3 regions of the Lysinibacillus sp. JNUCC-52 genome follow, and region 2 is predicted to be linked to each of the others. Evidence: riboswitches for the same ligand, from Rfam matches in the RefSeq annotation. Region 2 holds a riboswitch; each other region holds the start of a gene.
What was found. Region 2 has a riboswitch for lysine ahead of JNUCC52_RS19900 (aspartate kinase). Riboswitches for the same ligand answer to the same signal wherever they lie in the genome.

Region 1 (3,289 bases), 970 kb from region 2:
TGTACAAGATGTTGCAGCTCATGGTACAGCACCTGTAGCAGCACCTCAAGCTAAACCAGCTGCAGCGCCACAAGCAGCAGTAGCTGTAGATAATTCACGTGTAACAGTTGAAAAAATGAGCCGTCGTCGTCAAACAATCGCTAAACGTCTATTAGAAGTTAAGCAATCGACTGCTATGCTTACAACATTCAATGAAGTTGATATGACTAATGTTATGGCATTACGTTCTCGTAAAAAAGATCAATTCTTTGAGTCTACAGGCTCTAAACTTGGTTTCATGTCATTCTTCACAAAAGCTGTTGTTGCAGCACTTAAAAAATACCCTTATGTGAATGCTCAAATCGTTGGCGATGAAATTCACTTAAATAACTTCTTTGATATTGGTGTAGCTGTATCAACTGAAGAAGGTTTAGTAGTACCAGTTGTTCGTGATGCAGACCGTAAAAACTTCGCTGAAATTGAGGATTCAATTGCAGACCTAGCTAAAAAAGCACGCGATAAAAAATTAGGTTTAGCTGATCTTCAAGGTGGTTCATTCACTATTACAAATGGCGGTGTATTCGGTTCATTAATGTCAACACCTATTATGAACGGTACACAAGCGGCTATTTTAGGAATGCACTCAATTAAAAAACGTCCAGTAGAAGTAAATGGTGAAGTAGAAATTCGCCCAATGATGTACTTAGCATTATCTTATGACCACCGTATTATCGATGGTAAAGATTCTGTAGGCTTCCTTAAAACTGTTAAAGAGTTACTTGAAAATCCAGAAGATTTATTATTAAATTCTTAATTCAATAAATGACATGCCAAAACCCTACAAAATGAACTGTTTTGTAGGGTTTTTTGTAGTCCGTTTAATTTAAGATGTACTTTCGAAAAAATACTTCATGGTCTAAAGGGCCTTTGTTGAACTTAAAAATAGATTCTTATGGTTTATAATTATTGTTTTTAATAATAAAAATTTGTGAAATAATGCCAAACGTTTTTAATGATATTCTACTTAATTTATGGATTTAAGAAGGATTATAGGCTAATTTTGTCATTAGTCAGAAAAATGATAAAACTATCTTGACGAATATGCTAGCTTTATAGTAATATCTATATAACAATTAAATAAACAAACCTCACTTTTGTTTTTCGTGAGGTAGAGGCGCGGTATTTATTAGTCCATTGCTGAGTTAAAGCAAGCGAAGACGTAATGGAGAAGGAAATATCGCCGAAGTATAAAAGGAGCTCGTACTTTTATGCTGGGTCTGCAGTGAATAAGTGCAGGACTGTCCTAGTAAATATAATTCCAGTTTACTAGGTTGTGCTATCTCGGAAACATGGAAATTATAGTGAGGATTTGGGCAACTGTTAATAAAAGGTAAGACCTAAGTTCAGAACTTAGGTCTTTTTTTGTACAGTTGCTTTATTTTTTTTACAGAAAAGGGGAGTTTTAGATGAAAAGAAAATGGTTGTTATTTATGTTAACAGCAATGACAGCAATCCTGTTAGCGGCTTGTGGTACTAGTGACAAGGATGAAAAAGCAACAGGAGATGGTGCAAAGGATGAAAGCGGTGGAGAATTCCGCATTGGGATGGAAGCAGGTTATCCACCATTTAACTGGACACAGCAAGATGATTCTAACGGCGCAGTAAAAATTGCTGATAATGCAGAGTATGCAGGCGGCTATGATGTACAAATGGCGAAAAAAATCGCTGACGGTTTAGGCAAAAAACTAGTCGTTGTAAAAATGGAATGGGATGGTTTAGTACCTGCGCTTCAATCCAAAAAAATTGATGCAATTGTAGCAGGGATGTCTCCAACAGAAGAACGTAAACAAACAATTGATTTCACTGAAAACTACTATACTTCTGATTTCGTAATGGTTATTAAAAAAGGTAGCAAGTATGAAAATGCCAAATCAATTCAAGATTTCTCAGGTGCAAAAGTTACATCTCAGCTAAATACATCGAACTATAATGTTATCGATCAAATTAAAGGTGTAGAAAAGCAAACAGCGATGGAAAACTTCTCTGCAATGCGTGTAGCTTTAGAAGCTGGCAAAATTGATGGCTATGTAGCTGAACGTCCAGAAGGTATTTCAGCAGCAGCAGCTAATGATAAATTTACATTTGTATCATTTGAAGAAGGATTTGATACAGATATTTCTAATACTTCTATTGCAGTAGGTTTACGTAAAGGTGACGCGAGTCTAGAGAAAATCAATGAAATTTTAAAAGGTATTTCAGAAGATGATCGCCAAAAAATTATGGAAGAAGCTATTTTGCAACAACCAGCAGCACAGTAATATCACTGGAGCTGTCCTAATCGAAAAAATAGTATACTGAGCTGTCTTCTCGTATGCTATTTTTTCATATTCAAGCAGTGTTTTACTTCAAAAGTTTAAGTGACTTTGGGACAGTCTCTATTATAAATTTGTTGATTCAGAGAGAAAGTCAAACTGAATAATGCATGTCTAAGAAGTGTGTCACATAATTTGAATAAAGCTTATTCATTCAAATGAAAAGATGATTTCGCTAAGGCATAATTGATATCAAGCAACAACACGTTGTTAGGAGGAACATCATGAGTTTAGAATGGATTATTTCTATTATAGAAAACAACTGGCAAATGTTTTTACGAGGAGCGTATTATACGTTACTCATTTCAACAATCAGTACAATTATTGGTGCATTCATCGGATTTTTTATTGGGATTATGCATACCATTCCAGTTCGTAAAAAAAGTATAAAACATATTTTATTAAAATGTATTAATTTTATACTGACATGCTATGTTGAATTTTTCCGTGGTACACCAATGATTGTACAAGCAATGGTCGTATATTACGGACTAGATATTGCCTTTGGCATCGATATGCACTTTATTACTGCTGGTATTTTAGTCGTTTCATTGAATACGGGTGCGTATATGGCTGAAATCGTACGTGGTGGGATTGTCTCAATCGATAAAGGACAATACGAGGCTGCTTCTGCGATTGGCATGGGGCATGTGCAAATTATGATGCATGTTGTATTACCGCAAGTTGCACGTAACATTTTACCTGCAACAGGTAACCAATTAATTATGAATATTAAAGATACTGCTGTTTTAAGTGTAATTAGTGTAACAGAATTATTCTTCCAAACAAAATCGATTTCGGGTAATAACTTCCGTTATTTCGAATCTTTCTTTGTCGCATGTGTGCTTTACTTCATCATGACATTTACGGCTTCAAGAATTCTGCTATATGTAGAAAAACGTCTTGATGGACCTGATGCTTATCAAAAAGAACTGAAA
Region 2 (3,289 bases):
AAGCAAAATACTTTGGTCCTTATCCAAATGCGTATGCAGCAAGTGAAACAAAAAAGTTGCTCGATAGACTCTATCCGCTACGTAAATGTGTACAATTACCATCAAAAGTTTGCTTGTATTACCATATGGGACAATGCTTAGCACCGTGTGTAAAAGAAATTGATGCTCAAGTATATCACGATATGATTGAAGATATGACGAAGTTTTTAAATGGTGGTGTGGAGTCAGTAAAAAAAGAGCTTGAACAGAAAATGTTAGCTGCCGCGGAGCAACTAGAGTTTGAGCGAGCGAAGGAGTTCCGCGATCAAATTGCACATATAGAAACGGTTATGCAAAAGCAAAAAATTGTGTCCAGTGATACAACGAACCGCGATGTATTCGGTTATGCAGTTGAAAAGGGTTGGATGTGTGTGCAAGTATTTTTCGTTCGTCAAGGTAAGTTGATTGAACGAGATGTTTCGATTTTCCCGATTTATCAGGATGTTGAAGAAGAATTTTTAACATTTGTCGGACGCTTTTATGAAAAGCCTGAGCATATAAAGCCTAAGGAAATTTTTATTCCTCCGTCGATAGATACAGCAATTTTAACGGAATTATTAGCGGTTAAAGTGCTAACACCGAAGCGAGGGCAAAAAAAAGAATTAGTAGATTTAGCTATGAAAAATGCTGAAATTGCAGTGGCGGCGAAATTCCAGCTAATTGAGCGACAGGAAGAGCGTACAATAGGTGCTTGCGAGGCACTCGGGGAAGCGATGGGAATTTCAGCACCTCTCCGCATTGAAGCTTTTGATAATAGTCATATGCATGGTGCTGATGCGGTATCAGCAATGGTTGTATTTATTGATGGTAAGCCTGCTAAGAAGGAATATCGTAAATATAAAACACGCACTGCCGCAAAACATGATGATTATGGAGCAATGCAAGAAGTGATACGTCGCCGTTACACAAGAGTATTAAAAGAAGGCTTGCCATTGCCTGATTTAGTTCTAATAGATGGTGGTAAAGGACAGATGGAAGTCGCGCGAGAAGTGTTAGAGGACGAGCTTGGACTTGTTATCCCAATTGCTGGCTTAGCAAAAGATGAAAAACATAATACATCCCAGCTTTTATTTGGTGATCCACCTGAGGTCATTGCATTAAAGCGGACAAGTGACGGGTTTTATTTACTTCAGCGTATTCAGGACGAGGTACACCGTTTTGCGATTACATTTTTACGCCAACAGCATGAGAAAAATGCTATTCAATCTGTTCTCGATGGCATTGAAGGTGTTGGGCCAAAACGCAAGCAACAATTATTGAAGCACTTTGGTTCAGTTAAAAAGATTCGTGAAGCAAGTGAGCTTGCACTTCAAGAAGCGGGAATACCTGCGAACTTAGCGAACAGTATTTACAATTATTTTCAGCAACAGACGTTGTCAAAGGATTAGACATGTGCTAAGGTTGTGATAGAACAAAGCAGTGAAAAACTGATATGTTCTATTACACTTTAGATGAAGAATATGTGGGCAGAGCATATATTTTCATAAAGGTAAAAATGAATAATTTCACTATTTTAAGTGATGATAGAGGTGCAAGATTCAATAGTAGCACATTGAAGGATGGACAAATCCAATGATGGTGTGTGAAAGGGGAGCTTGCCGAAGTGAAGTATCGTTGTTTCCGATACTTTGCTGGTTTTGCATTTAATAGATGTAAGACTGTCGAATCTTGACGTTTCGGAGAGCTATCACACATGCGCAAGCTTTTTATTGTACATGTTGCAGGCAGCTTTCACGTTATGTGAAGGCTGCCTTTTTGCTGTTCTAGAGACGAATCGATAAAAGGAGAATGATAATAATGGCGAGTATTGTATTAAAGTTTGGCGGACCAGCAATCGCTTCAACCGAGCAAATTCAAGAGGTCGCTAAAATAGCGATAGCCAAAAAAGAGCTTGGCTATGATGTTGTAGTAGTGACAGCTGCGATGGGACGCACAGCAAAAGACTTAGCAAAGATGGTACGTGATATATCAGACGATGCTTCTAAACGTGAAATGGATGTACTACTTTCGACGAGTTCACAACTCGCAAGTGCCCTTTTTGCAATTGCTTTACAGGAGGCGGGCTATGATGCAGTATCTTTGACTGGCTGGCAGGCTGGTGTGCAAACAGATGGGAAACACTTTCATGCACGTATCGACCATATCGATGTGTGCCGTATGAAAGAACATTTGATACAAGGACAAATTGTCGTTGTTGCGGGAGAGCAGGGCATTTCTAGTGCAAATAATATTACAACGCTTGGTAAAGGTGGAGCCGAAACAACGGCAGTAGCCATTGCAGCTGCATTAGAAGCGGAACGTGTGGACATTTATACAAATGTAGATGGTGTTTATACAGCAGATCCTCGGTTTATAAAAAAAGCAAGAAAGCTAAAGGAGATTTCATATGATGAAATGCTTGAACTGTCCCATTTAGGTTCACATATTTTACATCCACGGGCAGTGGAGCTTGCTAAAAAGTTTCAAATGCCTGTCATTATTCGTTCAAGTGTAGAAGATATAGCAGGTACTTTATTGAAGGAGGAAGTTGAAATGGAGAAAAATTTAATCGTACGTGGTGTTGCTTATGAGTCTGATATCATTCGCTTAACTATCGGTTATGATACATACTCAACTGCATCGTTAGCAGATATGTTTGCTATCCTAGCAGAGAATCGCATTAATGTTGATATTATTGTGCAAGCTATTATTGAAGGTGTGAGACCATCTGTATCATTTACCATTTTAAAAGAAGAGTTTGCTGATGCTTTACGTGTACTAGAGGATAGTAAATTATCACTTGGTTTTAGCTTTGCAGATTTTGAAATTGGACTAGCGAAAGTTTCGATTATTGGATCAGGCATGGCGTCAAATCCAGGTGTTGCAGCACGAATGTTTGATCGCTTACGTCGAGAAGAAATTGCAGTAAAAATGGTCAGTACTTCTGAGATTAAAGTTTCTGTTGTTGTCCCACAGGACGAAATGATTCGCGCTGCAAACGCATTACATGATGAGTTTAATTTAGCAGAAGAGATTCACGAATAGTAGCTTTCTATAGATAACTACATAGGTTGATTTCCGCTACGGGCGGGCGCTTTCCGCGGGCACAAACGTAAGCCGTCACCTTGGCTAACGCGAAATGCCCGCGTCTTACGTTTTGTACGTTCTCATCAGGAGTCGCCCGCCTCCGCTTATCAACGCAACCAGGAATATGCCGATGGATACCTATAATAAAAAAAGACAAAAGGCATGTTGCCTTTTGTCGACGCTG
Region 3 (3,289 bases), 670 kb from region 2:
ACACTAATGACACACATTAATAAAATATTGTATATTGGTGTTTGATATTTTGGATGTAAATGTGTGAAAAACTTTTTGGAAAGTACCTCATCACGCCCCATACTGAACATTAAACGAGATGCACTTGCTTGACCTGTTAAACCAGCTGTTATTGTCGATACAATAATTGCAACAGTATAAAGCGTTGCAAGAACGGCACCACCTGCTTTTTCCGCTATATCAAATAGAGCCGTATCAGCTGAGCTAAAGTTTGTCACATCAGGCCATACGAGCTGTGCTACATAAGCTTGTCCAATAAAAATAAGTCCTCCAATTAAACAAGCTAAAATAGCTGCCTTCCAAATATCATCTTTTGGATTAACTGCCTCTTCTGAAAGCGTTGTAATCGAATCAAACCCTAAAAATGAAAAGCAGGCCATTGCTGCACCAGAAATAATGGCAGACATAACGAATTTTTCATCGTTGAAGAATGGTACAACAGAAAAGAGCGACGTACTACTTTCCCCACCAACAATTGTCTTTACACAAAAAATCACGAAAATAACGACTACAATTCCCATAAATATAACGAGGATTTGATTTGTTTTTGCAGCGATACCAATCCCTAGAATATTTACAGTCGTAATAATACCTGCAATTAATAAGACCCATACCCAATACGGAACAGATGGTATTAAGGCATTCGCATATGAAGCACCTACCATAAATACAATGAGGGGCACTAAAACATAGTCCATAAACATTGCCCACCCTGCAAAAAAACCTAAATGCGGATTAATTGCACGTTGCGTATATGTATAAGTGGACCCTCCATTTGGAAAAACAGCAGCCATTCGACCGTAACTATAGGCAGAAAACATCATGGCAACCATCGCAATCAAGTAGGCTAATGGCAACATGCCGCCTGTAGACTCTGCTGCAAAGCCATAAATATAAGCTGGCGCAATCGGTGTCATAAAAGCAATACCATATATGACTAAATCTTTTAATGTTAAAACACGCTTTAACTGTGGTGTATGATTATTGGCTGTTTGACTCATAGTCTATTTCCTCTCACACATTCACTGGGTTGCTTTTTGCTAGTTCTTCCGTTACTAAATCAATTACTTCATCAGTGCTCATCACTTGGCAATAAATTTGATTCATAATCATAATTTCTGCATCATGAAGCTGTTGCGTTGCTGCTGCACATGCATCTTCAACTAAAATAACTTCAAAGCCTGCGTCAGCTAAGCTGCGAACGGTTGAAGCAACACATTGGTCAGTTACAACGCCTGTACAAACTACTGTTTCAATGCCCATATTGCGCAGTAAAAATTCATAATTCGTTCCACTTAATACGCTATCTGTCGTTTTATTGACTACAATTTCATCATCAAGTGGCTTTAGCTCCTCCACCATCTCCGCTCCTGGGTCACCGATAGGCAATAAAATATTGTTCCAACCTGGACGTCGTTGTACTGGAGAACGATCTCGTCCATCTTTATGATGGCAAGCAATACGACCAAATGTTACTTCTAATTTATTTGTACGGAAAAACTCTAAAAGTTTTTTATTGTTCGGAATTGTTAAAGTGTCGATACGATTAAAGAAGTATTCCCATTGTTCAAACATGCCCTTTTCTCTTGCAACTTGTGCATCTAATCCATCTCGGCTAATAAACTGATGTTGCATATCTACGATTAGTAATGCTGTTTTATCTGGGTTCACGTTTATTTTTTGACCGTCAGTCGGTAAAAATTCATAATATAATGTTGATGTATTTTCCATAATAATTCCTCCAAATTCCCTCTATTTCCGATATGTTATAGATAAATAAAAAGACAGATTCTTTGTGCAAAAGAATCTGTCTAATACAAAAATGATCTACTCATTTAGAAACTAAAAATGAATCGACCATTTAAAATTCCCACTGTTTGTCTAAACAGAGATAGCACAACTTCATAAACAGCTATGTTTATGAAGACAGTCCTGCAGCTATTCGCTACAGACCCAGCATATGATGGCGAGAACTCACCATACACTTCGGCGACATTTCCTTCTACCTAATCTCTTCGTCTTCTCGGACTCCATTAGGTACTGTTAACTGTCGCGCCTCTACCTCACTATCGGAAAAGTGAGGTTTATTTAATTGTTTGAAATAATTATATTATTGCATTTTTTCTATGTCAACGATAAATTTACTATGTTTCATAAGATTTACTGCGCCTTATTATAAAAAAATGACAAATAAAACGCTTTCATACAATAATTAATTGAAATAAATATAACAATAATCGAACAATTTATTCTTCCGAGTGCCTGCTATTTCAGCTGGATGGATAAAGCTTCAAAGCAACTCCTATTTTATAAAAAACCACCAATTAAAACGCAAGGGCATTTTAATTGATGGTTAAATCAATGTTATATAGTTTCGCTTACATTCGCTATATTCTCTTTTTTGAGCATTAACATAACAATAAAGGACATACAATATAAGCCTGCTAAGTAAAGCATCGCAACTTTCATATCATAACTTTGTAAAATATAGCCGACAAGGATAGGTGAAAAACCGCCTATCGCTCGACCAAAGTTAAAGATTGTGTTTGTTGCCGTACTTCGAATTTGAACGGGATATAGACTACCAATCAACGCTCCATATCCAGCGAACATGCCATTTGAGAAGAATCCAACAATTGCGCCACCGATTAGAACACCCACACTACCAGTAGCATAAGAGTATAAGAATACAGCGCATGCTGAGGCAATAAGGAAGACGCCAAAGGCACGCTTTGCGCCAAATCGGTCTAAAAATAGTCCAAAGGTTAACATACCAACAATCATGCCTACAGCTGTACTAATTGTCCATATCGCAGAGCTTGAAACAGATAAGCCTTGCGACTGTTGCAGCATTGATGGTAACCAAATCATTAATCCGTTGTAACCAGCAATTTGAACTGTTGCCATTATAATTAGTGAAATTGTTGTAATCGCTGTTCGTGGCGTTTCAAACAATTGTACCAACTTACCCTTTTCAGCTTTCTTACTAGCCTTTTTATTTTTCTGAGCGGCAAGCCACTCAGGAGATTCGTCTAAATTTTTTCTTACGATAAAGGCAAAAATAACAGGTACTACTCCAACAAAGAATAATGCTCTCCATCCTAAAGTAGGAAGAATGATTGCACTTAGTAATGCTGCTAAAATAACGCCATACTGCGCACCTACACTGACATAGGAAGATGCACGCCCTTGTTTATTTTTCGGCCAAGCTTCTGCAACAAGCGCCATACCAATACCGTATTCTCCCCCA

Region 1: it holds a riboswitch for lysine, as region 2 does, so the genes downstream of both, JNUCC52_RS01795 (transporter substrate-binding domain-containing protein) here and JNUCC52_RS19900 (aspartate kinase) in region 2, are expected to answer to the same signal.
Region 3: it holds a riboswitch for lysine, as region 2 does, so the genes downstream of both, JNUCC52_RS16565 (cysteine hydrolase family protein) here and JNUCC52_RS19900 (aspartate kinase) in region 2, are expected to answer to the same signal.

What each region holds. Positions count from the first base shown of each region.
Region 1 covers NZ_CP065546.1:316,284-319,572, forward strand. Annotated here, with positions in the region: gene odhB (2-oxoglutarate dehydrogenase complex dihydrolipoyllysine-residue succinyltransferase) at 1-793, shown strand, start outside; lysine riboswitch at 1,141-1,326, shown strand; gene JNUCC52_RS01795 (transporter substrate-binding domain-containing protein) at 1,446-2,297, shown strand; gene JNUCC52_RS01800 (amino acid ABC transporter permease) at 2,576-3,289, shown strand, end outside.
Region 2 covers NZ_CP065546.1:4,028,300-4,031,588, forward strand. Annotated here, with positions in the region: gene uvrC (excinuclease ABC subunit UvrC) at 1-1,427, shown strand, start outside; lysine riboswitch at 1,556-1,734, shown strand; gene JNUCC52_RS19900 (aspartate kinase) at 1,837-3,063, shown strand.
Region 3 covers NZ_CP065546.1:3,356,268-3,359,556, reverse strand. Annotated here, with positions in the region: gene JNUCC52_RS16570 (APC family permease) at 1-1,040, opposite strand, end outside; gene JNUCC52_RS16565 (cysteine hydrolase family protein) at 1,054-1,770, opposite strand; lysine riboswitch at 1,924-2,108, opposite strand; gene JNUCC52_RS16560 (MFS transporter) at 2,404-3,289, opposite strand, start outside.